4 regions of the Carnobacterium sp. genome follow, and region 2 is predicted to be linked to each of the others. Evidence: a T-box and tRNA genes for the amino acid it is inferred to sense, from the RefSeq annotation. Region 2 holds a T-box; the other regions hold tRNA genes.

Region 1 (8,156 bases), on a different contig from region 2:
ATTGGATCTAATAGATGCAAAAGACAAACAAATTCAATATGTTGAATTGTTGAACGCAGGAAATGATATCAATTCTTCAAAAACTTTGGTTTACCGTGTAACGCTTGATGTTCCACAGACAGAAATGGAAATATATGATGAAAATGAAATGGTAACTCAACCAGTGTTTGGCTTAATTGGTGTAAATATAGAAACAGGCGAACAATTTTTAATAGATGTTTCAGGTGAATTAGGTAATCCAGCTTTAGGAAATACGATAGCTATTGAAAATTCTACTTTGTATTTTTATAAAACAAATGATAAAACGCTGTCTATTTACTCTTATTCCTTAGAGCAAAAAGAATTAGTTGAGGTGGAATCAGTTGAATTAACTGCAGAACAACTAAAAGCTTTAAAAATGGACGTCGTTCTACAAGTGAATAATGGAATTGTTTTCTTTGTAGACAGTTCTAAGGTAACAGATAAAGATATACAAATTATGGCAATTGACAGTAATTCTGGGGAGCTTGTTTTTGAAGGAGCAATAGAGGAAAAGATTAATCAACCAGCTAAAAGGGATGAGCTTTATCTAAGCAAAATTTTATTTAAACAGTAAAACAGTAGAAATAGAAGAAAGGTATTTTTTCTATTAAATAAATAAATTTTTTAAAAAAAACTATTGATATCTTAAAGTAATAGTTGTAATATAAATGTAACTAAAACACAAAAGACTAGTCTTTTGTGTTTTAGTTTAAAAGCTATTTAATCGTTGATAACAGGAAGTATAAAAAATTATTTTATAAAGGAGAGCACAACTATGTGCGGTTTTGTTGGATATATTTCCAATGCAGAAAATACAATGCAAAAAACAATTGAGAACACGATTAATCAAATGAATAAAATGATTGTACATAGAGGACCAGATGAAGAAGGCTATTATAGCGATGACACGATTGCTTTAGGTTTTAGAAGATTAAGTATTATCGATATCGAAAAAGGGCACCAACCATTGTCTTATGAAGATGAACGGTATTGGATCATCTTTAACGGTGAAATCTATAATTATATAGAATTAAAAAAAGAACTAAGTGTTCAAGGGTATACGTTTAAAACGGATAGTGACACTGAAGTCATCATTGCAGCTTATTCAGCATACAAAGAAAAAGTAGTGGATAAATTAAGAGGAATGTTTGCATTTGTGATTTGGGACAATGTAGAAAAAATGTTCTTTGGAGCTCGTGATCATTTTGGAATCAAACCTTTTTATTATGCAGTAGAAAATCATGGTTTGTATGTGGCTTCTGAAAAGAAAGCTATTTTAAAAGTGGTTCAAGACCGACAACTAGATCACATGGCTTTGCAAAATTATTTAACCTTTCAATATGTTCCGGGATCAGAAACGATGCACCAATCGATTAAGGAACTACTCCCAGGCCATTTTATGACCAAAAAGCTAAATGAGACAGTGAAAACTACGAGATATTGGCAAGCTGATTTCTCACCCATTAACAAATCAGAAGAATTTTTTGCAAAAAAGATCAGAACAAGCTTATGGGATTCCGTTGAAAAACATATGAGATCGGATGTTACAGTTGGTTCCTTCTTATCAGGAGGAATTGATTCGTCAATCATTGTAGCGATGGCACGTGAATTTAATCCTAAACTCAAGACATTATCAGTTGGATTTGAAAGAGACGGATATAACGAAATCAATTTAGCTGAAGAGACAGCAGAAGAATTAAAAGTAGAAAACTTTAGTCATACGATTACAGCAGAAGAGTTTATGGCTGAATTTCCACGTTTTGTTTGGCATATGGATGATCCTTTAGCTGATCCTGCAGCTATGCCGCAATTCTTTTTGTCGGAATTAGCTCGGAAACATGTAAAAGTTGCTTTATCTGGCGAAGGAGCGGATGAATTATTTGGTGGCTATGGTATCTATAACGAACCGCATGCGTTGAGAATGTTCAACTTCACCGGTAAGTATACCAACCAAGCTATCCATCAACTAGCGCGATTAATGCCTGATGGAGTAAAAGGGAAGAGTTTTCTTCTTAGAGGAACGGTTCCTTTAGAACACCGGTACGTTGGAAATGCAAAGATTTTTGAGGAAGTTGAAAAGAAAAATTTACTAACCAATTATAATGCTAACTATCCGTTCAAGGCTGTGACTGACTCATTTTATCAGCAAACGATAGGGCGTAATCCAGTGGACCGCATGCAATTAATCGATATTAATACTTGGCTAAATGGAGATTTACTTTTAAATGCAGATAGAACTACAATGGCTCATTCATTAGAGTTGAGAACACCATTTTTAGATAAAGAAGTATTTAATATTGCTAAAGAAATACCAGCACATTTAAGGCTTGCTCACGGAACGACTAAATATATTTTAAGAAAGGCAGTAGAAGGAATTGTTCCAGAAAATGTTATTTACCGTAAAAAATTAGGTTTTCCAGTTCCCATCCGTCATTGGTTAAAAGATGAAATGTACGATTGGGCATTGACCATTATACGGGAATCTCAAACGGAACATATAGTGAATAAAGCTTATGTTGAAGATCTTTTGATTCATCATCGCATAGGTAAGATAGATTATTCACGCAAAATATGGACAGCTTTAACTTTTATGGTTTGGCACCGTATCTATGTTGAAGAATCTCAAGAATTTTTGACTGAACCTCTACGCTTTGCTGTACAGCATTAATCAAGATATAAAAATAAATAAAATCATTAAAAAAGAACCTTATTCAAACAAGGTTCTTTTTTTGATTTTCTCATTTTTGATAAAATTTAAAATAGAAAAGGGATCTTCTTTTTTACAAACACTATTTTTCTCTTTATTGATATAGGATGATCCTAGAGAGATTTGAACTCCCGACCTAACGTTTAGGAAACGTTTGCTCTATCCACCTGAGCTATAGGACCCTATGAACACAGGCTCTATTTTCTCACAGTTTAAAATAAATGTCTAGGTTTAAAATACAAATACAAATTTATTTCGATAATGAACTAGTTTAGTCGTTTTCGATTACAAGATCGGATACGGGCAATTTAAAGACACTACGATCTAATACAAAGATGTCCGTCAGTTGCTGTGCCATCTCAATAGTAGAAGAAGCGTACTTCGTTTCATCCCATTCAACTAAATATCCATAAATTCCATTAGCGACATAAGCGCCAAGAAGATTTTGTGATTTTAAAGAATATTGAGCAGTTGGGAAAAAATTCTCGATCAAAAATTGTTTTAAAACAGCAGAAAAATACAATTGAAAGTTTAGAAAACCGACAGAATGAATGGCTAAATGAAAAAAATTACGGTGTTCAGAGATAAAAATAAAGAGGGCATCTGATAAAGGAGTGGTTTTTAAGTTAGAATAACAGATACCTTGGTAGTTATCTTCCAACATGATCGTTAGATGTTCTAAAAAGTGATCTTGTATTTCTTTTAAAATATCTTCTTTATACGCATAATGCTTATAAAACGTCCCTCTATTGACACCAGCTTTATTGACAATTTCAGTAATTGAAATTGTCTTAAAATCGCGTTCATTTAATAAAGTAATAAACGTTTCAGATATAGCCTTCTTACTACGCAGAATGCGAATATCGACTACTTCTTTTTGTGGCATAAAGTTTCCTCCTGAAATTAAGGTAATGCTTATTTATCTACGCATAAAAACTGATATTTAAATAGTTGTATGTACAATTATCAGTATACAGTAAAACAAGCTAGAAAGGACAAAGCAGTAGAATTAATAAGTGAACAATTGGTGACATATCAACAATTTGTCACCAATTGTTCAAGAATTTCCTAGTGAAAATAGCGATATAGTGCCTAAATAAAAAAATTGAACGATTCAAAAGAGGGCAGTTGTTAAATGGATAAAAAAAGTACATAAAAATAAAAAAACATGTGATATAATAAGGTTGACTAAACAAATCGTTTATTATTTTTGAGGAGTGAGAAGTTAAGGATGGGTATAAGGGATCTAGTAAAAAAATGGATTGGAAATCACAATGATGAAGTAGGTTCAACAGACGTTGCAGTTTTGGAAAGAAGTGAAAACGTTTTTTTTGCTGCCGATGAAGAAAGTAATCAACCAATAAATTATGAAGTTTATTACAATATGATCAAACAAGAAGTCGAATTGACTAGTACTGTTTTATCGTCTCAATATGATGGAGCATTAACTAGCGATGTCGTAAAAGTAGAAATAGATGGGATTCCGGTTTTTATTGAACGTAACGAGTTGGAATTTAAAGCTCATCAACTGCCATTAATGCGTTATGTAGGTGAAAAAATCCAGTTTCAACTCATTAGTATAAATGAAAAAGAAGGTTGGATGCTGGGGTCAGCAAAAAAAATAAAAGAAAAAGAATTTGATCTACTACATAAAGAATTAAAAGCAGGGAAAATATTCGAAGCTGAATTAACAAAGAACTTACGTTATGGAGCTTACTTATTGATTGGGAATACTTCTGTTCAGATGCTCAATAAAGATTTCGCTGAAGACCATACAACGATTGGCGATGTATTAACTATAGGAGATACTATCAAAGTACGGTTTAATCGTATTACTGAAAATAAAAATTTGAGGGTAGAACCTATTGTAAAATACAAAAATGAAGCTTCCGTATCTTTAGCGGATATGGAACCCAATCAAGTTGTATTAGGGGCTGTCAGAAGTATCAAAAAATGGGGTGTCTTTGTAAGAATTGCACCGAATTTAGATGCACTGTGCTCTATTCCGACGCATTTAGAAATAAAAGAAGGCGATACAGTTTCATTCAGAATCACACAAGTCTTAAAAGAAGAAAGACGGGTCCGAGGAAAAATTGTTCGACTGGTAAAAAAAGATTAACTAAAAAGCAGTAGAGATAGACAAAAAAACGACTAGGCAATTGCCTAGTCGTTTTTTTGTCTATCTCTAGATTAGTTCATACATTAAGCCCAATCACCATTACGGAAAACGGGAACAGTGCTACCATCTTTGCGGATACCATCCACATCCATTTTGTCAGAACCAATCATGAAGTCAACATGAATCGTTGAACGATTTAAGCCGGCAGCTTTTAATTCTTCTTCTGACATTTCTGTCCCACCAATCAAACTAAAGGCGTAAGCAGATCCTAAAGCCAAATGGTTTGAGGCATTTTCATCGAATAAAGTATTGAAAAATACGATACCTGATTGAGAAATAGGAGAAGGATCAGGAACTAAAGCTACTTCACCTAAGCGTGCAGAACCTTCGTCTGTCGCAACTAAATTTTTCAAGACCTCTTCGCCTTGTTCAGCAGTAACATTTACCACTTTACCATCTTTAAATGTAAATTCCATGTTTAAAATCGTGTTTCCAGAATAACTCAATGGCTTAGTGCTGCGAACCACACCGTCAACGCGATTAGCGTCAGGAGCAGTAAAGACTTCTTCAGTGGGCATATTCGCCATGAAACGTTCGCCACGAACGTTATCACTACCGGCACCTTCCCAACGGTGTCCTTCAGGTAAACCAACCGTTAAATCAGTACCAGGAGCTGTGTAGTGCAACGCTACAAATTGTTCTTTGTTTAATTCTTCAGCTTTTTCATTTAATGTTACATCTTTTTTAGCCCAAGTTTCAACAGGATCGGCATCGTAAAGGCTAACACCTTTGAAGATAGCATCCCATAATGCATCAACTTGTTCTTCTTCAGTTGGCAAATCAGGGAAGACTTTAGCTGCCCATTTAGCACCAGCAGCTGCAGCAACAGTCCAGCTCACTTTATTTGCTTGAGTTGCTTTGCGTTGTTCACTTAAGGCTTTTCCAGCTGCAGATTGATAAGCAGCGATTTTATCGCTATCTACACCAGATAATGCATCTGGATCTGAAGAACGAACGCTGATACGGCTAGCTCCCTTAGCAATTTGATCTAATGATTCATCGATTTTATATTGTGGAATAGCAGTTAAACGATCTTGAGGTGTTCCGATAAACTGTTCGCGGTTCACGACATCATCAGCCCATTTTACAATAACTTCTGTAGCGCCTAGAGCATAAGCTTCTTTGGTAATTAAACGAGCTAAGGGTGCTTGGTCTACATCGATTTGCAAGACGACCGTGTGTCCTTCTGTCACATTTATACCCGATTTAACGAGCAAATGAGCGTATTTTTGTAAATTTTCTTCAAAGTTTGGCAATACCATATTTTTTCCTCCTAATAATACGAAATGAGGTTGGAACAAAAGGAACTAAAAGTAAACAAACATTCTTCTAGCTAGTCAGGTTTCAAACTCTTACTAGATAATAATAGCATACGAAAGAAAGAGAAACAATTTCGTGAAAAAAACTTTTTTTGGAATGGAAAACAAAAATAAATTGACAATAGATAACCATCGTGATTCTATCGTTTTTTTAAAGTGAATAAATAACTATACCAATCTAATAGAGCGAACGTATAATGCACAAGTGTTTGTTTTTGCAGGACAAAAGAGTTCTCTTTTAATCACAATAGTGATAGAATAAATTAAGGGTTATTGGAGAGAGAATCCGAATAAGACAGGTACAGTATTGTTTTTAATCACAAGTATAAGAATGATGCTGTTTGACACTGAACTCAATTTCTAGATGAGGTTGGTCAGTTAGTTATAAAAGAGAAGTCAAAAACTGTTGGTTGCAGATTACGAAACATTCGGAAATAGTTTATAATGTCCCCTAGTTATTGGTAAATGATGCAAAAGAGGTGAACTGAGATGGCTAGAAAGAAAACAATTTTAAAATCACAAATTCTTGAAACAGCATATCAAGTTGTTAAAACAGAAGGATTTGAAGGTTTTACGGCACGCAACATTGCTAAAAAAATGGATTGCTCAACGCAGCCTATATATCTAGAATTTAAAAACATGGACGATTTAAAACAAGAACTCGTTGTGAAAATTAAAAACTATATCGATGAGTCCATTTATACAAAAGAACGCAAAGAAGATTCATTGCTCAATATGTGTTTGAACTATGTCTATTTTGCAAAAGAGGAACCTGTTTTTTTCAAAGCACTTTTCTTTGAGTCACAACTAGATACGGATCAAATGCATGCCATTTCATTGGATATGATGATGGAAGTCTTTAATCAAAATGAAGGAACTAAAGATTTGTCTAAAGCTGAAAAAATGAAACTATTTAAAAATATTTGGATTACAGTTCATGGCACAGCTGTTTTAATTGCACAAGGCTTCTTGAAGTTCCACGAAAAAGACGTAACTGATTATATCAATCAAGTATTAGTACAATATGTTCCAAATTATACAGCATAAAAAAACTTCCTTGTCATTACGGCGAGGAAGTTTTTTTATGCTATTCGTCAAATAATATTTATAGTTTAAAATAAATTTCTTTTTGAATGTTTTACATGGCTACAAACAACCTCTATTCTTTCAGAAATTTCAACTAAGCTTATTTATTAGTTATCAATATTAAAAATGATAAACTCTTTTTTAAGAAAGAGACTCGGCTTTTTCCACTAATGCTTTAGCAAAAGCTTTTAGATGTTTGATATCTTCTTCATTAGCATCTAAGTCAACTTTGACACTTTCAGCACCTTCTACTGCACCGATTGAAGCTAACTTGTCGGAAAAATCATCTACTGATTGGCAAAATTTATCATAAAAGTGATCTCCTGATCCAAAAGCACCAAAAATTTTGCCCGTTAAATCAATTTCACTCAGTTCTTCATAAAAATCTACGAATTCATCTGGTAAATTCGCATCATTTCCATAAGTGTACGTACCGATGATACAGATATCGACATCCAATAAATCTTCTGGTTCAGCTTGCATGCATTCAACTGTTTCAACATCCACACCTAAATCTTTTAACGCTTCGTCTACAATATCTGCGCACTCTGCTGTGTTACCGGTTAAACTTGCAAAGACAATCAAAGCTTTGGTCATTTATCTATCATCCTTTTCTACACGTGTGTATTTCCTTAACAGAGTATACCAAAGGTAAGGCAAGTTCTGCAATAAAAGAAACAACTGCACTTATTAAAGAGCGGATTAATTACGCATTAATTTTTCGTAAAGAGTCAATGTTTCACTATAAAAACGATCAAGAGAAAACTGATTAGAGGCCAATTGATAGAGTCGCTCGCCTTTAGATTCTAAGGTATGATTTTCCCACTCATCGTAGGCTTCATTT
Region 2 (8,156 bases):
TGTTTCAACATATTTTGGAGCAGCCCAGTGAATTAAATACAAATCTAAATAATCTGTGTCTAGACGATCTAGACTTTCTTGAAATGCTACTTTTGTTTGTTCATAACCTTGATCGTAATTCCATACTTTAGAAGTAATAAAGACTTCTTCTCTTTTGATTCCTGCTTCTTTTAATCCACGGGCTAAATATTCTTCATTGCCGTAAATTTTAGCTGTATCAAAATGACGGTAACCGACTTCGACTGCATATTTAACAGCATCCACTAATTCAGCTTCATTTTTCATTAAAAATAATCCTAAACCTAATTTAGGAATTTTGACTCCATTGTATAATTCAATACTTTCTACTAACGGTTCACCCATTTACTACACTTCCTTCGCTATCATTTTTACATTAATAAGTTTAAACCATTTTGACTGGTATTTACAAGCGAGACGAATCTAAGTCAACTTGTTCATAAAAAAAGTCTTTTATTTTTTCTCTTAACTTTTTAATGGACCCAGCTTGATCGCTCTCGATATTCAAAACCAGTAAAGGTTCATGTAAACTCATACGCAACAACATCCACCCAGTACCATATTGTCCAGAGGTGTTTACGCGTACACCCTCTAAATTGGCAGGTTCAATTGACAAATCGGATTCTTTTTCAATAAAACGACTGAAGTCTTCCATAACCTTCTTACCAGTCGCAAGGATATCTTCTGGCAAAATTTTAAACCGTACTTCATCTGTTTCAACAGGTTGTTTTAAAGTTGTGATTAAATCAGAGAAGTCTTTTCCATCTTTTTTTAAATTTGCATCGGCCATTAATATTTTTGCAACTAAGTATGCGCCATCATCTAAAAAATAATTTTCTTCAAGTGCTGCATGTCCGCTTGTTTCAATAGCCAAGCTGGTTGTTACACCTTCTTTATTCAATTGGATCGCACGATTGATGACATTCCGATATCCTGTAATGTAACGGTCTTGTTTCCCCCCTAAAGAAGTAATAAACGATTTTAGGTGTTCTGAAGTAGCCGAACTGGTCACAATTGTCGTACCAGGATTTTCGTTTATCAAAATAGCTGAAATAACAGCAATTAAATTGTTTCGATTCAGCGTGTCGCCTTTACGGTCTACTAAGGCTGAACGATCTACGTCTGTATCAAAAATAACACCCATATCTGCATTGTGTTGCAGAACGGCTTCTTGGATACTCTTCATCGCTTCTTTATTATCAGGATTCGGAATATGATTAGGAAAATGACCATCTGGATCTAAAAATTGGCTGCCTTTGATATCCGCACCTAATGGAACCAATACTTTTTCAGCAAAAAAACCTCCTGCCCCATTTCCTGCATCTACAATAATATGGCGACCGGTCAACGGTTTTTCATACTGGTCTTGATCATTGATTCCGATTCGAATTTTGTTTACCAAATCTTTCGCATAATCATTCAACAATGGAGCCGTTGAAACTTTTCCTTGGTTGTTTTCCCAAGTAACGTTTTCCCAGTCTGCCTGTTGCAAAATAAAGTCGATATCTTCGTGTTCCGCCCCACCATCTTTAGTGAAAAACTTCAATCCATTGTATTCAAATGGTAAGTGGCTAGCGGTTATCATAACAGCACTATCACAGTTATAAGAGTCATACTGCGTAGACATAAACATCGCAGGCGTAGTAGACAATCCTACATCGACCACATTTACTCCTGCATTGTTCAGTCCTTCTATGAAGACTGCTTTGATCCGATCAGCTGACAATCGGCTATCATGACCTACAGAAACGGTCAGTGGCTTTTTGTCATCTTCTATAGCTAATTTTTTTACTTCTTTTAGCCATACAGCATACCCATAAGCTATTTTTTCAATTATTTCATTTGTTAAGGTTACTTCATGATCTGACGTTTTTATAGCTATCCCACGAATGTCAGATCCATTTTGTAACGAAGCTAAATTAAATTCAGACTTCACAATCCATCCACTCCCTATGAAATTTTAAAGATTACGCTTCGACCCATCTTTTTAAGTACTCATGCATTTTTTTAGCATCTTCTTCATCTTTTGAAATAATTAAACAAGTGTCATTGCCGCCTACAGTACCAACCATTTCTGGAAAATCAATGGCATCTAACAATGCTGCCACCACATGTGCGTTACCCGGTATAGTCATTAATACATTCGTAAACTGTACTTGAGTCAATCGAATCACAACATCTCCTAATGTAGATTGTAGCTTTTCCTCATTAGACATTCGATTGTTTTGGAATATCGTATACTTAACGTTACCATTGGATGATGTTGTTTTTACTAAATGCATCTCTTTGATATCTCTAGAAATGGTTGCTTGTGTAGCCTCAACCCCTTCTTGTTTGAGATAATGCAACAACTCTTCTTGTGTAGCAATGTCGTGATTTGTGATGATTTGTTTGATTGCTAATTGTCGATTTGATTTTTTCATACTGCAAGGCCTCCTTCTAATTTAACGATTCTTCCTTTGTAGTATACCAAACAATTGATGTATACGCTTATATTTTACGATATTTTTACAAAAAGGTGAATAAAAATTCTATTATCTAAAAAGATTGGTATTCTCCTAAACAATTTGCTATAATAAATAAAGTTCAACTATATCTGCTCTATGATGAAAAGAGTACTGTTAAGAAACATTTCAAGCGAGTTGGGACGGTGTAAGCCAACAATGTAAACTTTCAGGAACCGCACTTCGGAGAGAATAAAGCTGGTTTAAAATACAGTTTACCTGTATCCATCAGCTCATTCGGTTTTGTTTGCCGTTATCTAAAAACAAGTGGTTTCGTCATTGGACGAAGCAACAAGAGTGGTACCGCGGGAAAACCTCGTCTCTTTTTTGATTAGCATAGAATCAAAATTGGGCGTTTTTTTTATGTCTAAAATACTAAATTTTGATCGTCAAAAGACGTTCATCTAGGAGGAAAAAATATGGATTATAAATTAGGTGTTGCACAAGCTTTAAAAGAGCAAATTGGTGATGCATTACCAATTGAAAAAATTGTCAGTTTATTAGAGAATCCAAAATCTGCAGAACATGGTGATATTGCGTTCCCTGCCTTCGCTTTAGCAAAAGCTTTTCGTAAAGCTCCACAACAAATTGCAACTGATTTAGGAGGAACGGTTCATTCACCTATTGTTGAAAAAGTTGAGGTCGTTGGACCTTATCTAAACTTCTTTTTAAATAAAAAGGAAGTTAGTGCGGCCGTATTAAAAGAAATTCTTGAAAAAGGCCCTCACTATGGAGATGCTGAGATTGGTGGAAACAGAAATGTTCCTATTGATATGTCATCACCCAATATTGCCAAACCCATTTCAATGGGCCACCTACGCTCGACTGTTATCGGAAATGCGTTAGCAAATATTCTAACAAAAGTAGGTTTTAAACCTATTAAAATCAATCATCTTGGAGACTGGGGAACTCAATTTGGGAAATTGATCGTTGGTTATAAACTTTGGGGCAGTGAAGAAGCTGTAAAAAAAGATCCAATTGTCGAACTTTTACGCTTATATGTAAAATTCCATGAAGAAGCAGAAGAAAAACCCGAATTAGATGATGAAGCTCGCGAATGGTTTAAAAAATTAGAAGATGGCGATCAAGAAGCTCAAAAATTATGGAAATGGTTCCGTGAAGAGTCTCTTAAAGAGTTTAATCATGTCTACGAACGTTTAAACATTACTTTTGATTCTTTTGATGGAGAAGCTTTCTATAACGACAAAATGCAAGAAGTTATGGAATTACTGGAAGAAAAAAATGTGTTAACGGTTAATGATGGTGCTACTATTGTTGATTTAGAAAAATACAACTTAAATCCTGCATTGATCAAAAAATCTGATGGCGCAACATTGTACATCACGCGTGATTTAGCTGCAGCTATCTATCGTAAACGCACGTATGATTTTGCAATGTCTCTCTATGCAGTTGGTAATGAACAAAGCAATCACTTTAAACAATTAAAAGCCGTGTTAAAAGAAATGGGTTATGACTGGTCAGATGATATGCACCACATTCCATTTGGTTTGATTACACAAGGCGGTAAAAAATTGTCTACACGTAAAGGAAAAATCGTTTTACTTGAAGAAGTTTTAGATGATGCTGTTGCATCAGCACTTGAACAAATTGAAGAGAAAAATACAGATTTGCCAAATAAAGAAATCATTGCTGACCAAGTTGGTATTGGTGCTGTTGTCTTCCACGATTTAAAAAATGATCGTTTAAACAATTTTGACTTTACTATTGAAGAAGTTGTTCGTTTTGAAGGAGAAACAGGTCCTTACGTTCAATACACAAGAGCTCGTGCAATGAGTATCTTAAGAAAATCAGGGATTGCTGGGATCGATACAACCGTTGACTATCCTTTAGATGATACTTATAGCTGGGAAATTATCAAATTGCTAGAAAGTTACCCAGATGATGTTCAACGTGCCTATGAAAAATTTGAACCTTCAGTTATCGCTAAACACGCTATTCATTTAGCTCAAGCGTTCAATAAATATTATGCAAATAGTAAAGTACTTGCTGACGATGCTCAAAAACCTGCTCGTTTAGCACTCGTTCAATCTGTTGCAACCATTTTAAAGGAAGATCTAAGATTATTAGGTGTTCAAGCACCCGATCAAATGTAATAAACAACAAAAAGGGATCAAGACATTTTATTTTGTCTTGATCCCTTTTGTTTGTTTATTTTTTAATCTTCATCCATCCAAGAGTTCGTTAATGTAATCTTTTGAGCAAATTGTTTGTTGAATTCTCTTTTAATAAAGCGATTTTTATTCCGCTCTTCGTACCCATTGCAGATAAATGATTCTTCTTCAGTTTCAGGTTCGATCAAAGGTACAATCGCTTTACTTTTATCGGTTTTAAAGGCCACAAATGTTAAAAAAGCTGTGACCGCTAAATATTGTTCTCCGGTAAGTAAATTCTCTCCGATAACTTTACAAAAAACTTCTACAGATGATTTTCCAACACCTGAAACATAGGCTTCAATAGTAATAGCATCATTTCGTTGAATTGGATGCAAAAAATCTACTGAATCCGTTGAAGCTGTTACGGATTGTGTACGAGCATGCCTGGTCACGGCAATCGAAGCTGCGACATCCAGCATACTCATAAGCTCTCCTCCAAATAATGTTCCGTGATTGTTCAATTGATTTGGGAAGATGCTATGTGTTTGAACCACTAATGATTCGCGACATCTTTTTACAAGTCTTTTTTCATTCATCTTTAAACAGATCCATTCTCTAATAATAAAGCGATTCCTTGACCGCCGCCAATGCAAGCTGATGCAATGGCATATTTTTTTTCAGGATGGTTTTTAAATTCATAACAAAGTGAAGTAATGATACGGGCCCCAGACATTCCCAAAGGATGACCTAACGCTACAGCTCCACCATTTGGATTCAATCGATTGTACACTTTTGAACCAGATTCAATGCCTAATTCTTTCATACAACCCAGTATTTGAGCGGCAAAAGCTTCATTGATTTCTAAAATATCGATATCTTCAAGTTTCAAATCATTTTGAGCCAAAACTTTATTGATCGCATAAACAGGGCCCAATCCCATTACATTTGGGTCACACCCAGCTATTGCAAAATCAACGATTTTAGCCATTACATCTAGTCCGCGCTCTTTAGCAATAGAAGCTTTAGTAAAAATCTCAAAAGCTGCCCCATCATTTAATCCAGAAGCATTCCCTGCAGTGATCGTACCCTTGCCATCTTTACGAAAAGCCGGTTTTAACCTAGCTAAGCTCTCCATATTTGTTCCTGGCCTAGGGTGTTCATCTGCATCAATGACAGTTATGTTGCCTTTGCGTCCTTTAACTTCAACTGAAATAATCTCTTGAGCAAGACGTCCGCTTTCACTGGCTTGTGCGGCTTTGCGTTGACTATCCATCGCATAAGCATCTTGTTCTTCTCTAGTAATTGTATACTTTTCAGCAATTTTTTCTGCAGTATCTCCCATGTGATGAACTTCAGGGTATTCAGCATTGGGTTGAGCATGCATATGAAGTGCTAAGTTTGCATCAATAATATTAAAGTTTCCGGCTTTAAAGCCTTCCCATCTCGATTCAAGTGGCAAATAATATTCTGAGCGAGACAAACTTTCTACTCCACCAGCAGCAATAAAATCAACATCCATTGTCATCAATTCTTGCGCTGCTGAAATAGCGGATTGAATACCTGAACCACAAATGCGATTTACCGTCATTCCCGTTGATTGTTGTCTCAAGCCCGCCTTCAATCCTATGACACGCCCAATATTGCTTTCCTCTTGTGTTCCCATTGCTTGTCCAGCAATGACTTCATCTATCTCTTCATTCGTCAGTCCAGCACGTTTAATGGCCTCTTTGAGCGCAATTGCTCCTAGCTCTCCTGTAGGAACCGTTTTTAATCCTCCTAAATAAGCACCAATTGGTGTACGTGCTGCTCCAACAATAACAATGGGGTCATCAGTTTTAAATCTTGGCATAAATTAAACCTCTCCTTAACTTATAGGGATGCATTCTTATTCATTATAATTCTTGCAAAAAAGATTATCAAACTACATTGTCCTATTTAAGCAATATTAAGAAAAGCTTTACCTTTAGGATAATCATTGTCATTTATTCAACAAATAAGGATCAAATAAATTTGATCCTTAAGGTTATCATTAATCCAGTTTGTCGTTATCATAATGATGAGCTAATTCCATCCCTTTGAAATCTTGCTGACGAAGAGCTTCATAGATTAAGATAGCTGCTGTATTGGATAAATTCAATGAACGTACGTGCTCGTCGTTCATTGGAATACGCAAACAATCCTCTTCGTGTTCGCGCATAAATTCTTCTGGTAAACCAGTTGTTTCTTTGCCAAAAAGAAAATAATGATCGCCTTCAGTAGTTGCATAATCAACGTCACTATAGACACGATGACCAAATTTTGTGATCAAATGCAACTGACCATTTTGTGCGACTTCCATAAATGCTGCTAAATTTTTATGGTACGTGATATGGACTTCGTTCCAATAATCCAATCCGGCTCTTTTTAGATGTTTATCATCCGTTTGAAATCCTAAAGGTTCGATCAAATGCAAATGTGTATTTGTTGCTGCACATGTTCGAGCTATGTTTCCTGTATTTGCAGGTATCTGCGGTTCAAATAAAGCAATATGGTTTGCCATGTTAATCAAGTTCCTCCTAAAATAACTTTCAAATAAATTATCTTTTTTTCTCTCTTTTACTTTTAATCGTCTCAATAGCCTGTTGTATTTCATAATAGGCTTCTTTGTCTTCTTCTTTTGTTAATGCCTCTTCTAGAAATTCAATGACCAATTCATCTCTAGCAGAAACGATTTTTGCTATTGACCAAGCTGCTGTTCCTCGGATCACAGGTCGAACATCTTCATCAATGCAGCGCAATAAATCTGGTAAAGCCGATTTGTCTCGGTAGTTTCCTAATGCAATAATGGCATTACGTTGCAGTGGTTTTTTCCCACGCCACGAACCGGACATATGACCAAATCGTTCTTTAAAATCACGATTACTGATGGTCAGCAATGGTTTGAGCTTTGGCATAACACTCTCAGGATCTGGTTCCATCTCAGGATGAAAAAGAGCATTTTTCCCTTTATTATAAGGACAGACAATTTGACAAATGTCACATCCATAAATAACATGCCCCATTTTCCGTCTGAATTGTTCTTCCATCATCCCTTTTGTCTGGGTTTGGTATGAGAGACATTGTTTAGCATTGATTCGTCCATCACCCAGTAACGCTCCGGTAGGGCAAGCATCCACACAACGCGTACAATCTCCGCATCCAAAAGGGACAGGAGTATCTGCTGAAAAATCAAGGTTCGTAATAATTTCTGCTAAGTAAACATAGGAACCAAATTCTTCGGTGATCAGTAAACCATTTTTTCCGATAAAACCTAAACCTGCTCGCTGCGCAACAGCTACATCTACTAGTTCTCCGGTGTCAACCATGGGTTTATACGTAGCTACTTCTCCCGCTTCACTACGGATATATGCAATCAATTGATCCATTTTTCCCCGTAAGATATCATGATAATCGGTTCCCCAAGAAGCTCGTGCAAATTCTCCACGGCGTTCTCCCTTCACCCGAGGCGGTGGAGCATCCATTTTTGTAGGATAAGCTAAAG
Region 3 (8,156 bases), on a different contig from region 2:
TTTCGTTCTAATACAATTGGTATAGTTCAATTTTGAGTTTTTAATCGGAACAAATGAATGATTAAAAAATGAAACGTTCGTTTTGACGTGTTAGATTTTCTGACATAAGATGCATTTTTTTGTTGACAGAGAAAAAAAAGACTGCTATTCTATAAAAGTAATCGAAAGGAGGACTTAAATGAGTGAGAAAGAACTTAGACGTTCAAGGTCGGTTTTTCCGATTGGTACAGTTATGAAACTAACAGATTTAACTGCACGACAGATTCGCTACTATGAAGAACAGGATCTAATCCATCCTTTGCGGAATGAAGGAAATCGCCGAATGTATTCTTTAAATGATATTGATGTTCTTCTTGAGATTAAAGATTATTTATCAGATGGAATCAATATGGCGGGTATCAAACGCATTTATGAGCTGCAGGAGAATAAAGAAAAAGCTAGAGAACAAGAAGTAAATAAAGTTATGACAGATGATGACGTAAGAAAAATCTTGCATGATGAATTTCTAGCGGTAAGTGGATTAAGTGCTAAAACGGCAAATTCGTTTCTTAATCAAAATCGAATAGGGTAATAACAAACTAAAAAGTTGCTAAGAGAAGGGAAGAAAAAAATGTATGGCTAAGTTTATGAGAAAAGAAATTGAAGAGGCGTCAAAAAAAGGAAATGTCCGTTTCTTGCGATTAATGTTTACTGATATTTTAGGTGTAATTAAAAATGTTGAGGTACCCATTAGTCAACTGAAAAAAGTATTGGATAATGAGTTAATGTTTGATGGCTCTTCAATCGAAGGATTTGTACGGATAGAAGAAAGCGATATGTATTTGAGACCGGATTTAGATACTTGGTTGATTTTCCCATGGGAAACGACTGAAGGTTCTGGTAAAATCGCTCGTCTGATTTGTGACGTATACAATCCAGATGGTACACCATTTGCTGGAGATCCTCGTTCTAACTTGAAGCGTACTTTGAAAGAAATGGAAGAACTTGGGTTTACTGAGTTTAATTTAGGACCTGAACCTGAATTTTTCCTTTTTAAATTAGACGAAAAAAATGAGCCCACTTTAGAGTTGAATGACGATGGAGGCTATTTTGATTTAGCTCCAACAGATTTAGGTGAAAATTGCCGTCGCGATATCGTATTGCAATTAGAAGATCTTGGTTTTGAAATCGAGGCTAGTCACCATGAAGTTGCACCAGGACAACATGAGATCGACTGGAAATATGCAAGTGCGATCGAAGCATGCGATAACATTCAAACATTTAAATTGATTGTAAAAACTGTCGCTCGTAAACATGGTTTACATGCTACGTTTATGCCTAAACCATTATATGGAGTCAATGGATCTGGAATGCATTTCAACTTATCTTTATTTACAAAAGAAGGTAATGCTTTTTACGATAAAGATGGGGATATGGAACTAAGTGATACAGCACGTCAATTTTTAGCTGGTATTTTAGATCACGCAAAAGCATTTACAGCAATCGTTAACCCTACTGTAAATTCATACAAACGTCTTGTACCCGGATATGAAGCGCCTGTATATATTGCATGGAGCGGCCGTAATCGCTCACCACTAATTCGTGTACCGCAATCAAGGGGAATGTCTACTCGTGTTGAATTACGAAGTGTCGACCCTAGTGCAAATCCATATTTAGCGATGGCAGTTCTCTTGAAAGCTGGGTTAGATGGTGTGAAAAATAAAATGGAAGCTCCAGTACCTATCAACCGCAATATTTATGTAATGAGCGAAAAAGATCGTTATGAAAATGGGATTTATGATTTACCTGGAACATTGCATGAAGCTTTAGGATACTTAGCAAAAGACAATACGATTAAAGCTGGTTTGGGTGATCATATTTATGAAAACTTTGTCAATGCTAAAAAAATCGAATGGGCTGCTTTTCGTGAGCAAGTGACTGAATGGGAAAGAGAACAATACTTGAAATTGTATTAAAAAGAAAAGAAGAGGCCGGGACAAAAATCCTAGCCTCCTCTTTTTATACGAATATTCATTCTAAAACGTGCTCCAAAAAGCAGACCCGACGTCCACTTCGCGAACAATGCTCGATGGTCGATGACCATACTGCGCTTATTCGTTCCAGTGATTCGGGTCTAAACGCTTTTTGTCTCACTCTCTTCTTTTTTACTTGGTTTAGAGTACAGCTAGTGCCAAAGCTTGTTGAATTGCTGTAATGTGTTTATCATTTGTAAACTGCAACGTAATAGCTGGTTCAACAGCACTGGAAATAAAGATCTTCAATTCAGCATCTAAGTCAAAATGGCCGGTTGTTTCAACCAAAAAGCGACTGATCGACTTATATGGCAAAGAATGATAAGTCGTTTTTTTACCTGTGACACCTTGTTTATCAATGACAATTAAACGCTTATTGGTAAAAATAATTAAATCACGAACCAATTTAAACGCTAAATCGATTTCTTCAGTATCCAAAATGACACCTGATAGTTTTTTTCGAGCCTCATTCTCGCTGATGTTCCCGGCGTTTCCTAAAAGACCACCAATTAACCCCATTTTAAAACCTCCCTAACTTGTTTAATAATTATTGTAAAGGGTGTATTTATTAAATTCAACTGATTAAAATAACATTCTTTCTTAAATTTAAAATTTATTGGCAAAAAGTGTTGACTTTTTATTCATTATTACATATAATTAATTTTGTTGCTAGGACATGTCTCAGTAGCTCAGTTGGATAGAGCATCCGCCTTCTAAGCGGACGGTCGGGAGTTCGAATCTCTCCTGAGACATAAATTGATAAGTTAGAAAAGTTGACTACTCAGCTTTTCTAACTTTTTTTTAATGTTGAAAATAGAAAATTTTTCTTTTCTTTTCAGAAAAGGAAAATTAATTATAAGCGAATGAAACAAATAAAGATGTATACAGTATTATTCAAAAAAATGTAAAAATATTCTAAAATCTTTAATAAATTGATTTCGTGAGGATTAAAAAAATAAAAAAAGTTTTTTTAGATTTTTTTCAAATGTGAAAATTACACGAAGAAAGGTTTGGAGACAAATAAATGTAGGTTTCTCAACTGTTTATTGTTCACAAGCATGAATGACAAATACCACATATAGGAAAAAATGAATATGTCAATAGGAAAACCACTAGATATAGTGGTTTTTTTATTTGCCAGTGAGAGAGAATAAGTGTAGAATACGAATAGAGAAATAGATGAAAACGAACTTAAAAATGAATTATTAAGGAGAATGACCTATGACGCAAAAAACGATTATTGTTTACTCTAAACCAAACTGTATGCAATGTAATTTCACTAAAAAATATTTAGAAGATAAAGGTATTTCTTACGAGGTAAAAGATATCTTTGAATCAGAAGAAGCTTTAAATGAAGTTAAAGAACTTGGGTTTAGCTCTGTTCCTGTTATTTCTATAGAAGGACATGAAGCCTTTAATGGATTCCGCCCTGATCTCCTTGATCAATTAGCATGAAAGTCGTTTATATTAGTTTAACCGGCCAGACTAGAAAGTTTGTTAACAAACTCAGTATGGATTTGTTGGAATTGACGCCAACGAATCCATATATTGTTTTAGAAGAACCGTTCATTATTGTTGCACCAACGTATGATAAAGAAGCAACTGAATTATTAAACGATTTTATTGAAACAGCTGATAATAAAAGGTATTTAAAAGGGGTAGCTGGTGGTGGGAATTTGAATTTTGGTAAATTATTCGCTTTTACGGCAAAAGATCTGGCTCACGATTATCAAGTACCCTTATTACATACCTTTGAGTTTCAAGGCAATGAGGAAGATGTTGCACAATTAAAGAAAGTGGTGAATGATATTGGATAAACCTAAATTAGCCTCAAAACCAAAAGAGGTTACGTATTTTAAATTAAACAATGAATTGAATAGACCTGTGGATGGAAAGATTCCTTTAAATAAAGATCGTGAAGCGGTACGAGCTTACTTTTTGGAGCATGTTAATCCAAATACCGTTTTCTTTTATACACTTGAAGAAAAATTGAACTATCTAATTAAAGAAGAGTATATAGAAGAAGAGTTTTTATTGAAATACGAAAGAGAATTCATCCATTCATTATTTGATGATATTTACAGTCGGAAATTTAGATTCCGCTCATTTATGTCAGCTTTTAAATTTTATACACAATATGCTTTGAAAACGAATGATGGACAACGTTTCTTAGAACGCTATGAAGATCGAATCGTATTCAATGCGTTATATTTAGCTGATGGGGATACTGAATTAGCTCGCAAACTTGCGGATGAAATCGTAAATCAACGTTATCAACCTGCTACGCCAACATTCCTGAATGCAGGTCGTAAGAGACGTGGAGAACTGGTTTCTTGTTTCTTGATCCAAGCAACGGATGATATGAACAGTATTGGCCGTGTAGTGAACAGTGCGTTGCAATTGTCTCGTATCGGTGGCGGAGTTGGTGTGAATTTATCTAATTTACGTGCTTCTGGAGATCCAATCAAAAAAATCGACAATGCTTCAAGCGGAGTTGTACCTGTAATGAAATTATTAGAAGACAGTTTTAGTTATTCTAATCAGCTTGGACAACGAAATGGAGCAGGAGCGGTCTATTTAAATGTTTTTCATCCAGATATCGTATCATTCCTTTCGACAAAGAAAGAGAATGCGGATGAAAAAATTCGTGTAAAAACACTTTCTCTTGGTTTAGTCGTACCGGATAAATTTTATGAATTAGCTGCTCATGATGAACAAATGTATCTTTTTAGTCCATATGATGTAGAACGAATTTACGGAGAACCATTTGCTTATATTGATATTACTAAAGAGTACGATAATATGGTGAATAATGAAGAAATCCGTAAATCAAAAATCAGTGCTCGTGAATTAGAAAATGAGATTTCTAAACTTCAACAGGAATCTGGTTATCCTTATATCATTAATATCGATACTGCGAATCGTGCAAACCCAGTATACGGAACTATTACAATGAGTAACTTGTGTAGTGAAATTTTACAAATCCAAGAACCATCATTAATTAATAATGATCAAACTTATGAGCATTTAGGAACGGATATCAGCTGTAACCTTGGTTCAACTAATATTGTGAACCTAATGAAATCGCCTAATTTTGGACAATCGATCGATACGATGGTGCGTGCATTAACCATGGTTACGGATCAATCCAGCATTGATGCAGTACCTTCCATTAAAAATGGGAACGATAAATACCATACGATTGGATTAGGAGCAATGGGATTACACACTTTCTTAGCTTTGAATCAAATTCATTATGGCTCACCAGAATCCGTTGAATTTACAGATGTGTACTTTAAGTTATTAAATTATTATACTTTGGCTTCTAGTAATAAAGTTGCTAAAGAAAGAGGGACAACTTTTTATAACTTTGAAAAATCTGCTTATGCAGATGGCACTTATTTTGATCACTATATTAACGAAAATTTTGCCTTTAAGAGTAAAAAAGTTCAACAGTTATTTGAAGGGATACATGTACCTTCTGTAGAAGACTGGGCAGCTTTAAGAGAAGCAGTGATGAAAGATGGGTTATACCACCAAAATCGTTTAGCTGTAGCGCCAACGGGTTCAATTAGTTATGTAAATGAAACATCATCTAGTTTACACCCAATTACACGTTTAATTGAAGAACGTCAAGAGAAAAAGACTGGTAAAACCTATTATCCTGCTCCTTTCTTATCCAATGAAACGATGCCTTACTACTTGTCTGCTTATGATATGGACATGCGTAAAGTTATTGATGTTTATGCAGCAGCTCAAAAGCATATCGATCAAGGTATGAGTTTAACTCTCTTCTTACGCTCTGAAATTCCTGAAGGGTTGTATGAATGGAAAAATGGACGCACAACCAAACAAACAACACGTGACTTAAATATTTTACGTCATTATGCTTGGAAAAAAGGTGTTAAATCTATTTATTACGTTCGTACGTTTACGGAAAATTCAGAAGAAATTGGTTCAAATGCTTGTGAAAGCTGCACCATTTAAAAGGAGAGAACAAGAATGACAACGAACTATAAAGCAATTAACTGGAATAATATCGAAGACATGATCGACAAACTAACATGGGAAAAATTAGTTGAGCAATTTTGGACTGATACTCGAATTCCGTTATCAAATGACTTAGATGATTGGGCTCGACTTCCAAAAAATGAAAAAGATATGGTAGGGAAAGTTTTTGGAGGCTTAACCCTGCTAGACACTCTTCAATCACAAGATGGTGTTCAATCTTTGAAACAATCGATTCGAACACAACACGAAGAAGCTGTTTACAACAATATCCAATTTATGGAATCCATGCATGCGAAAAGTTACAGCGCGATTTTTAGTACGTTAAATAGCAAAATGGAAATCGATGAAATTTTTCAATGGACAAATACGAATGAATTGCTGCAAATAAAAGCTGGTACGATCAATGAGATTTACCATACTGGAACTGACTTGCAACGAAAAGTTGCCAGCGTAATGTTGGAGTCTTTCTTATTCTACTCAGGATTTTTTGCTCCGTTGCATTATTTAGGAAACAATAAATTGCCAAATGTGGCTGAAATCATTAAATTGATTTTACGCGATGAATCTGTTCATGGAACATATATCGGATATAAATTTCAAATTGCGTATAATCAATTACCCGATAATGAAAAAGAAGAGTTGAAAAATTGGACATATGACTTATTGTTTAAGTTGTATCAAAATGAAGTGAAATACGCAGAGTATCTGTATGATGAAATCGGTTGGACGGAACGTGTAAAAGTTTTTCTGAGATACAACGCTAACAAAGCTCTTCAAAATTTAGGTTTTGATCCTTTATTCCCTGATACGGCTAATGATGTGGATCCAGTTATTATGAATGGAATTTCTACTGGTACATCTAACCATGATTTTTTCTCACAGGTGGGAAATGGCTATTTACTTGGAATGGTTGAGTCAATGGAAAATGACGATTACGAAAAATGGACTGTATAAAGAAAAAAGGTTGATCAGATTTTCTGATCAACCTTTTTTTTCGAGAAATTAACTTGCCGTTAAATGGATAATTATTGTTAAGAAGCTTACTTTCGGTTATGATAAATTAAGGGTTAGGTTAAAAAAGGAGGAGTTTAATATGAAGAGACGTGAAATAAAAAAAACAGCAAAAAAGCTGTTAAAAGGAAATTGGAAAGTTGCTATTTTAAATTTAATTATTATTTCTGTTTTAACAAGTGTCATTAGTCAAGGTATATTAACTGTAATAGGAGCAGGCAGCTCGTTTACAATGATTGAATCTGTTATAGAAGGAAATGTTTATGACTCAACAGTAATGGCAGAACCAACTATTACAGCCAGTTTATTGTCCCTACTTATCAGTACCCTTGTAGGGTTAATTTCATCTTTGATGTATGCTGGGTATGCATGGAATATCTTAGATAGAATAGACGGTGCTAAACTATCTATTGAGGGAATGTTTCAAACATTTAGAAAAGAACGTATTTTTAAAACGACAGGCTTGATTATTGTTATGTCTATTTTAATCATGCTGTGGTCTTTATTATTTATTATACCAGGAATCATTAAAAGTTATAGTTATAGTCAAGCATTGAACATCATGAGAGACAACCCTACAATTAGCATCATGGATGCATTAGATCAAAGCCGCAAAATGATGAAAGGCAAAAAATGGTCGTTCTTTTTACTGCAGCTTTCATTTATTTGGCTGTATATTGTTCCATTTCTTGTATATGCATTAATCCTGTTTGGGAGTGTCCAAACGATTGAAGCTAGACTAGATGCTGGACCGAATGAAGGAATTGCCATTATTATTGGTTTTCTTTTATTGTTTTTAGTATTCGTATTTCTAGCTCTTGTACTGTCATTTTACATCGAACCTTATCGAAGAACAGCTCAACAAGTTTTTTATCGTACATTGACGGATGGAGATACCTTCGATCCTTTTCATCCTGACTATCATGAAAAGGATAATCAAGATGAAAAGTATAATGAAGATTACGAAGGCAGACAATTAGATGATGTTGACTTTTAATTATCTATAAAACTAAAGGATTAGAAAATAAAGGAGTTGAAGATAAACTCAGTTATTTTCTAATCTTTTTTTATAAAATAACCTATTCAAGGTATATCTTTTTGTGAATACAGGTTTATAGGATA
Region 4 (8,156 bases), on a different contig from region 2:
GTTGAAGAACCAGGTCGTACTGAAGAAGTAAAAGAATTAGATGAAATTACTATAAATGATTAAAAGGTTAAAAATTTAGGTTGTATGACAAATAGTGTTGGTGCATCAAACTAAAATTTCTTCTGGAATGAACGGGTTTGCTTGTATAGAGTCATGAGACCGCCTGAAGCTTATAACTTCAGGCTTTCAAGCCTCAAACAAAGCGTAATCGCTGAAGCGTCAACGCTCTGTAATTCGCATTGAATCCTTTACACGGCTACAAGCAACCCCTATTCCTCCAAAAATTTTGTATAATCAATTTTAGAAATCTACAAACACTAAAAATTATAGACCCTTTTTATGGAAATAATCGTTATCCATATAGATTAATTTTTGTAATTCGAATGGTTAATGAATCATAAAAAGGTCAACCGATTATTTGAATTGAAATGTGTGCTAGGATGAATAAGAAATGGTATACTTACAGGGGAAGCGTTAACGAAAAATAAAATACTACTAATTATGTAAAGGGTGAATTGAAATGAGCTGGAGAGAGACTTATCAACTTTGGGAAAATTTTAATGATTTAGAAACTGAATTAAAAGAAGAATTAAAATCTTTGAAAGATGATTCGGATACATTAGAAGATGCATTTTATGCTCCTCTAGAATTTGGAACGGCAGGCATGCGTGGAATCATTGGCGCGGGTGTTAATCGTATGAATGCTTACACAGTAAGACAAGCAACAGAAGGACTAGCACTTTTTATGGACAGTCTTGGAAATGAAACGCAAAAACGTGGGGTCGCAATCGCTTATGATTCAAGACATAAGTCTCCAGAATTTGCTATGGAAGCTGCAAGAACACTTGGAGCACATGGAATTCCGGCTTTTGTTTTTGAAAGTCTTCGTCCAACACCAGAATTATCTTTTGCTGTTCGTCATTTAAATGCATTCGCAGGAATCATGATCACTGCAAGTCACAATCCAGCAGAATATAATGGCTACAAAGTGTACGGAGAAGATGGCGGGCAAATGCCGCCTAAAGAAGCCGATGCTTTAACAGCTTATGTCCGAAGTGTCGAAAATATTCTTGAAATTGATGTGTTATCACAAGAAGACCTTGAATCACAAGGACTACTTACGATTATTGGAGAAGATGTAGACAGTGAATACTTAAAAAATGTGAAAAAAGTTACGGTTAATCCAGAATTAGTGAAGGAAATGAGCAAAGAGATGAAATTAGTCTATACGCCACTTCATGGAACTGGAAAAATGTTAGGTGAAAGAGCTTTGAAAAATGCCGGATTTGAATCTATTTACCTTGTTCCAGAACAAGCTGAAGCAGATCCTGATTTCTCAACAGTTAAATCTCCGAATCCTGAGGAGCCTGGGGCATTTGAATACGCCATCAAGTTAGGTAAAGAAATTGATGCTGATGTTTTAGTGGCAACAGATCCAGATGCTGACCGTTTGGGGATAGCTGTTAAGACTGCAGAAGGTCATTATGAAGTGTTGACAGGAAATCAAATAGCAAGCTTGATGCTACACTATTTATTGACTGCACAAAAAGAAGCTGGAACTTTACCAGCTAACGGAGTGGTTCTTAAATCGATTGTTTCGAGTGAGTTGCCTACTCAAATCGCAGATAGTTTTAATGTCAAAATGGTGGACGTATTAACAGGGTTTAAATTTATTGCTGAAAAAATCAAACAATATGAAGCAGATGGTAGTCAAACATTCTTGTTTGGTTTTGAAGAAAGCTATGGTTATCTTGTTGCACCATTTGTACGTGATAAAGATGCTATTCAAGCTCTTGTGCTGATTGCAGAAGTAGCTGCTTATTATAAACAAAAAGGCGATACATTATATGATGGATTGAAACAAATTTTCCATAATTATGGTCATTTTAAAGAAAAAACGATTTCCATCAGCATGCAAGGCATTACAGGAGCTGAAAAAATCAAAGCATTGATGGTGAAATTCCGTGAAGAGTCACCAAAAGAATTTGCTGGAATTGAAGTTGAATGGGTAGAAGACTTTTCACTCGCTAAACGTACTCTTCAAGATGGGACAATAGAAGATATTGATATGCCTACAGCTGACGTCTTGAAATACAAATTAGTCGACAGTAGTTGGATTGCTATCCGTCCTTCAGGAACAGAACCGAAAATCAAATTCTACATTGGAGCATGTGATGATTCAGGTGTAGAAATTGAAAATAAAGTTATTCGTCTTGAAGAAAGCATCAATTCAATCGTGAATGAATAAAAAATAACGGAAAAACAATGCAAAGTAACTAAATTTATACAGACCTCCAAATGTTAGACCAAAAATCTAACGTTTGGAGGTCATTTTTTTATGTAATCTAGAATACAAAAATGTCATAGCTTTGGCAAATTGACTAAGGATTGATTAAGTTTCAATGAAAAGATTGAGATAACTATACATGACACACCCGGAATGCTATAATGAGTTGGATGAAGTCCGAAGAACCAAAAGAAAGAGGCGAATAAGATGGTAGATAGTCTACAATTAGTCATTCTTACTGGAATGAGTGGAGCAGGTAAAACAGTGGCAATGCAAAGTTTTGAGGATATGGGTTATTTTTGTGTGGACAATATGCCGCCAAGCTTACTGCCGAAATTTTGGGAACTAGTTAAAGAATCTGGTAAATTAACAAAAATTGCTTTAGTGATTGATTTACGTTCGAGAGCCTTCTTTGAAGAAATCGTAACAGCTTTGGAATCAATGGACAATACCTCTTTTGTGACGACAAAAATAGTCTATTTAGATGCAAGTGATGAAGAATTAGTTTCTCGTTATAAAGAAACACGACGCACGCATCCTTTAGCAATGAATGGACGCCTTATAGTAGGAATAAAAAAAGAAAGAGAATTATTAGAAGACATAAAAGGGCGAGCACAAATTGTGATTGATACAACGAAATTGACGCCACGACAATTAAGAGAAAAAATCAATAGTAATTTTAAAACCGTTGACACGGAGTTGTTCAGAATTGAAATGGTATCATTTGGATTCAAATATGGCTTACCCATTGATGCAGATGTAGTGATGGATGTTCGTTTTCTACCTAATCCACATTATATTGATAATTTAAGACCGTTAACAGGTCAAGATAAACCTGTTTATGACTATGTAATGAAACAACCAGAAACAGAAATATTTTATCGTAAATTTACAGATTTATTAGAGTATATTTTGCCGGGATACAAAAAAGAAGGTAAAAACAACGTTACTATCGCAATTGGCTGCACGGGTGGAAAACATCGCTCAGTAGCCTTAGTGGAACGGATTGCTCAGAAAATTGAAATTGATGGGTATCCTGTTCATGTTACTCATCGCGATAAAGGGAAGGTTAAAGAATCGGTGAATCGTTCATGATACAAGAAAGAAAGAAAAATAGACCTAAAATTGTGGTCATTGGCGGAGGTACTGGATTACCTGTAATTTTGAATGGTTTAAAATCAAAAGAAGCAGATGTAACAGCCATTGTAACCGTTGCTGACGATGGGGGAAGTAGTGGGACGCTAAGAAATTATGCCAATATCGTTCCACCAGGAGATATTCGCAATGTACTGATCTCACTTTCCAATATTCCTGCTGCTCAAAAAGATATTTTTCAGTATCGTTTTGATACAAATGATAACTTTTTAGCGGGGCACTCAATTGGGAACCTGATCATTGCGGCTATGTCTGAAATGAGAGGGAGTATTTTTGAAGCCATTCAATTATTGTCTAAAATGATGTTGGTAGATGGACATGTCTATCCAGCAGCAGAAGAGGCATTGATTTTGCATGCCATTTTTGAGGATGGTTCTAAAATTTCAGGGGAATCAAAAATTGCCACAGAAAGAAAAAAAATAGAACGTGTGTATGTAACGACAACAGAAGATGATCATAAAGCAAAAGCTTCTAGAAAAGTCATTGCGGCTATTCATGATGCAGATATGGTCGTTTTAGGACCAGGAAGCTTATTCACAAGTATTTTACCCAATTTAATGATTGATGATTTAGGAAAAGCAGTCAAAGAGACTGAAGCAAAAGTCGTTTACATTTGTAATATAATGACTCAGCTTGGCGAAACCGAAAAATTTACGGACGCCGATCACGTATGTGTATTGCATCAACACCTAGATAAAAAATTCATTGATACGGTTTTAGTTAATATTGGTGAAGTTCCGGAAAATTATATGGATACCGAGCGCTACAATGAATACTTAGTACAAGTAGCTCATGATTTTAAAGGATTAGCTGAGGAAGTTCCTTCTATTATATCGGATGATTTCCTTGAATTAAGAAATCAAGGAGTCTTTCATAATGGAACAAAAGTTGTGGATGAATTATTTAAACTGGCTTTTGACAATAGAAGGTTAGAAAAAAGAAATAGTTACTAAATAAACGCATAAAAAAAGAAAGGGGGCTTACTCCATGTCTTACGCTTCAGAAGTAAAAAAAGAATTAACTCAATTAGAGGTTCATAGGGAGCATGCTAAAGCTGAATTAGCTGCATTAATTCGTATGAATGGAACGGTTGGATTAGTGGACAAAAAATTTATTTTAAATATACAAACTGAAAATGCAGCTATTGCACGAAGAATCTATGTGTTGTTGAAAGATCATTTTGATGTTGAAAGTGAACTACTGGTTCGACGGAAAATGAAATTAAAGAAAAATAATGTGTACATTGTACGGTTAAAACATGGAACGAAAGAGGTACTCTCAGATTTATCTATTATGGAAGGGATGTCTTTTCATAGCCATGTTTCAGATGAAGTAATGATGAATACTCAAAAAGTAAAATCGTATTTACGGGGCGCTTTTTTAGCAGGAGGATCTGTGAATAATCCAGAAACAAGTCGTTACCATCTTGAGATTCATTCAAGTTACGAGGAACATAACGATGATATTTGTCAAATGATGAATCAATTCGATATGAATGCTCGTACGTTAGAAAGACGCAATGGGTATATTACTTATTTGAAAGAAGCAGAAAAAATTGCGGATTTTTTAGCTTTAATTGGTGCGACAAGTGGCATGCTTAAGTTTGAAGATGTACGGATCATCAGAGATATGAGAAATTCAGTAAATCGTTTGGTCAATTGTGAAAATGCCAATTTAAATAAGACGATCGATGCTGCAAGTAAACAAATTGAAAGCATTAAATTTATCGATGATATGATTGGGTTAGATAAAATCCCAACAAAACTAAGAGAAATTGCGCTTGTGCGCTTAGAATATCCTGAAGTGACATTAAAAGAATTAGGAGAAATGATCCCTAGTGGAACGATCAGTAAATCCGGAATCAATCATCGGTTGCGTAAACTGAATGAGATGGCTGAAAAGCTAAGAACTAAGGAAATTACACGATCTACTGTAAGCAATTAAAAAATGCATGTACAGAGATATGCAAGAAATTTCTCGATATGAAGGGAATGATAGGCTTGGTCAGTCTAGAAATTCTGCTTGTTTTTTCATTATAACTGGGCTACACTGTAATAGTTGGTATTTTGACGTTTGTCAAAATAGGACAGCATCTTAAACAAGTTTGTTTGAGTCTAGTAGTCCCCTTAGTGTAATGGATATCACGTAAGATTCCGATTCTTGAAATGGGGGTTCGATTCCCTCAGGGGGCATTTGAGTATGAGGAAAATGTTGATTTAGCAACAATTTGAAATGTGTATCGCACATTTAACGCATATTATTGAAGAAAATACATGTAAAATTCAGACCCGAATTTCGTGGAAACACTTACGATTTTTGGATCTTTTTTTCTATCTCATTTCGTCCAAAAACAGTTCCTGGAATTTTCAGTGAATAGAAGTTTCAATAGAGTTCCTTAAATGAAACGAATTGGACTTATTTTACAATTGGCTGTATAATTCCAACTGTTAAAAAATCATTATTGAACTGTTAGTTAGATTAGATAGTTATAACTTGGGTGAAAGTATAAGCTGACAACCCATTACGGAAGGATCGATTAGTTAAAATGAAAGAAAATTTTTGGCAAGATTTGCCGCGTCCGTTTTTTGTATTGGCGCCGATGGAAGATGTAACGGATGTCGTGTTTCGTCATGTAGTGAGTGCAGCAGGCAAACCAGATGTGTTTTTTACAGAATTTACAAACACTGTTAGCTATTGTCATCCAGAAGGACGCGATAGTGTCCGTGGTCGTTTAACATTTACTGAAGACGAACAACCGATGGTAGCTCATATATGGGGAGACGAACCAGAACACTTCCGCCAAATGAGCATTGGTATGGCAGAACAAGGTTTTAAAGGAATCGATATTAATATGGGCTGCCCGGTACCGAATGTGGCAGGTAAAGGAAAAGGTAGTGGTCTTATCCGCCGTGCTGACATTGCTGCAGATTTGATCCAAGCAGCAAAAGCAGGGGGACTGCCGGTAAGTGTTAAGACCCGACTTGGCTATACAAATATCGATGAATGGCGTGATTGGTTGACACACGTTTTTGAACAAGATATTGCCAATCTTTCTATCCATTTACGGACAAGAAAAGAAATGAGTAAAGGCAATGCTCATTGGGAAATGATTTCAGAAATAAAAAAATTGCGTGATGAAATTGCACCTCAGACACTTTTGACGATCAATGGAGACATTCCGGATCGCGAAACAGGTTTAAAACTTGTGGAAGAATATGGTGTGGATGGCGTTATGATCGGGCGAGGCATTTTCCATAACCCTTATGCATTTGAAAAAGAACCAAAAGAGCACAGCAGTCGAGAGTTGCTGGATTTATTTAGATTGCACTTAGATCTTTTTGATCAGTATACAGTTGATGAACCCCGTTCATTCAGACCACTTCGTCGCTTTTTCAAAATCTATGTTCGTGGTATTCGTGGAGCGAGTGATTTAAGAGTGCAGTTGATGGAAACAGAAACAACAAATGAAGCTCGAGTATTGCTTGATGAATTTGAAGAAAAGAATAAGGATATTTTAGGGGAATAACAATGGGTACCTTACCATTAATAGTTTCAACTTTTATGGTGGATAAAAGGTAATGTAGATTATGATCATTTAGAAGCTTTTAATTTTTTGGATAATTTATTTATGTTATAATTATTTTATTGAAAGTGTTTAAATTGTATCAAAGTCTTAAGGTTATTTTTGTGATTAGAGTATGAATTCTAATCACTTTTTTTTCAAAATTAGCAAACGAAAAAAATTGACCTTTTTTGACCAATGGAGTAAAATACACTTAGTAACTCATAGTGTGAATAGTTTAGTTACACTATAAAAGAAACGAACAATTGAGGAGGAAACAAATTATGAATTTAGTCCCTACAGTAATCGAACAGTCATCAAGAGGTGAACGTGCCTATGACATTTATTCACGTCTTTTAAAAGACCGTATTATTATGTTAAGTGGCCCAGTAGACGATGATCTAGCAAATGCTGTAATCGCTCAGCTACTATTTTTAGATGCACAAGATTCTGAAAAAGATATTTATATTTATATTAATTCTCCAGGTGGTAGTGTGACTGCTGGTTTAGCGATTTTTGATACAATGAACTTTATTAAAGCAGATGTACAAACTATAGCAATGGGAATGGCTGCTTCAATGGGTAGTTTCTTATTGACAGCTGGTACAAAAGGAAAACGTTATGCGTTACCGAATGCTGAAATTATGATTCACCAACCATCGGGCGGATCTCAAGGGCAAGCTACTGAAATTGAAATTGCTGCTCGTCACATTCTTAACACACGTGAACGCTTGAATAAAATTTTATCAGATCGTACAGGACAGCCTATTGAAGTAATCAAACGCGATACTGATCGTGATAACTATATGTCTGCAGAAGATGCAAAAGCTTATGGTTTGATTGATGAAATCATGGAAAATAGTTCAGCATTAAGCTAAGCAGTGCAAACCTGTTTAGATAAGGCATACAATTGAAGAGTAAAGAAAAAAAGAGATTGGAGCAGCGCTTCGGTCTCTTTTTTTGCTCTATTGGTCCGTGGAACGACTAAATAAGTCGAATCCATTTAATTGATACAATATTATCTGTATAATGTAATTAACAAGTTAATGAGGGAGGATATTTAATGGATATTAGCAACATAAAGGCAGACAAAGTAAATACAACTAATGGAATTAAAATTGGAAGTGATGACGCGCCAGTTAAAGTGATTGA

Evidence for each region. A T-box is a leader RNA that pairs with one kind of tRNA and senses whether it is charged. The one in region 2 lies ahead of argS (arginine--tRNA ligase), so its partner is inferred to be a tRNA-Arg.
Region 1: it has a tRNA-Arg gene. The T-box ahead of argS (arginine--tRNA ligase) is inferred to sense a tRNA for this amino acid. The anticodon was not compared.
Region 3: it has a tRNA-Arg gene. The T-box ahead of argS (arginine--tRNA ligase) is inferred to sense a tRNA for this amino acid. The anticodon was not compared.
Region 4: it has a tRNA-Arg gene. The T-box ahead of argS (arginine--tRNA ligase) is inferred to sense a tRNA for this amino acid. The anticodon was not compared.

The regions. Positions count from the first base shown of each region.
Region 1 is NZ_JBEMBC010000002.1:84,041-92,196, reverse strand. Features, by position in the region: gene ABS911_RS00920 (hypothetical protein) at 1-595, shown strand, start outside; gene asnB (asparagine synthase (glutamine-hydrolyzing)) at 797-2,689, shown strand; tRNA gene ABS911_RS00910 (tRNA-Arg) at 2,837-2,910, opposite strand; gene ABS911_RS00905 (TetR/AcrR family transcriptional regulator) at 3,000-3,614, opposite strand; gene ABS911_RS00900 (hypothetical protein) at 3,960-4,847, shown strand; gene ABS911_RS00895 (aminopeptidase) at 4,931-6,169, opposite strand; gene ABS911_RS00890 (TetR/AcrR family transcriptional regulator) at 6,716-7,273, shown strand; gene ABS911_RS00885 (flavodoxin) at 7,454-7,909, opposite strand; gene ABS911_RS00880 (glycosyltransferase family 4 protein) at 8,015-8,156, opposite strand, start outside.
Region 2 is NZ_JBEMBC010000005.1:9,643-17,798, reverse strand. Features, by position in the region: gene ABS911_RS01795 (aldo/keto reductase) at 1-363, opposite strand, end outside; gene ABS911_RS01790 (phosphohexomutase domain-containing protein) at 425-1,954, opposite strand; gene argR (arginine repressor) at 1,986-2,441, opposite strand; T-box leader at 2,613-2,849, shown strand; gene argS (arginine--tRNA ligase) at 2,942-4,636, shown strand; gene ABS911_RS01775 (acyl-CoA thioesterase) at 4,699-5,232, opposite strand; gene ABS911_RS01770 (thiolase family protein) at 5,235-6,485, opposite strand; gene trmL (tRNA (uridine(34)/cytosine(34)/5-carboxymethylaminomethyluridine(34)-2'-O)-methyltransferase TrmL) at 6,666-7,175, opposite strand; gene queG (tRNA epoxyqueuosine(34) reductase QueG) at 7,213-8,156, opposite strand, start outside.
Region 3 is NZ_JBEMBC010000038.1:13,268-21,423, forward strand. Features, by position in the region: gene ABS911_RS08675 (MerR family transcriptional regulator) at 179-571, shown strand; gene glnA (type I glutamate--ammonia ligase) at 615-1,955, shown strand; gene ABS911_RS08685 (PH domain-containing protein) at 2,154-2,531, opposite strand; tRNA gene ABS911_RS08690 (tRNA-Arg) at 2,691-2,764, shown strand; gene nrdH (glutaredoxin-like protein NrdH) at 3,234-3,467, shown strand; gene nrdI (class Ib ribonucleoside-diphosphate reductase assembly flavoprotein NrdI) at 3,464-3,829, shown strand; gene nrdE (class 1b ribonucleoside-diphosphate reductase subunit alpha) at 3,816-5,999, shown strand; gene nrdF (class 1b ribonucleoside-diphosphate reductase subunit beta) at 6,015-6,977, shown strand; gene ABS911_RS08715 (DUF975 family protein) at 7,117-8,031, shown strand.
Region 4 is NZ_JBEMBC010000064.1:5,459-13,614, forward strand. Features, by position in the region: gene ABS911_RS11240 (PTS sugar transporter subunit IIC) at 1-63, shown strand, start outside; gene ABS911_RS11245 (phospho-sugar mutase) at 521-2,248, shown strand; gene rapZ (RNase adapter RapZ) at 2,495-3,382, shown strand; gene mgfK (gluconeogenesis morphogenetic factor MgfK) at 3,379-4,395, shown strand; gene whiA (DNA-binding protein WhiA) at 4,430-5,386, shown strand; tRNA gene ABS911_RS11265 (tRNA-Arg) at 5,563-5,634, shown strand; gene ABS911_RS11270 (tRNA dihydrouridine synthase) at 5,988-6,968, shown strand; gene clpP (ATP-dependent Clp endopeptidase proteolytic subunit ClpP) at 7,289-7,882, shown strand; gene ABS911_RS11280 (DsbA family protein) at 8,068-8,156, shown strand, end outside.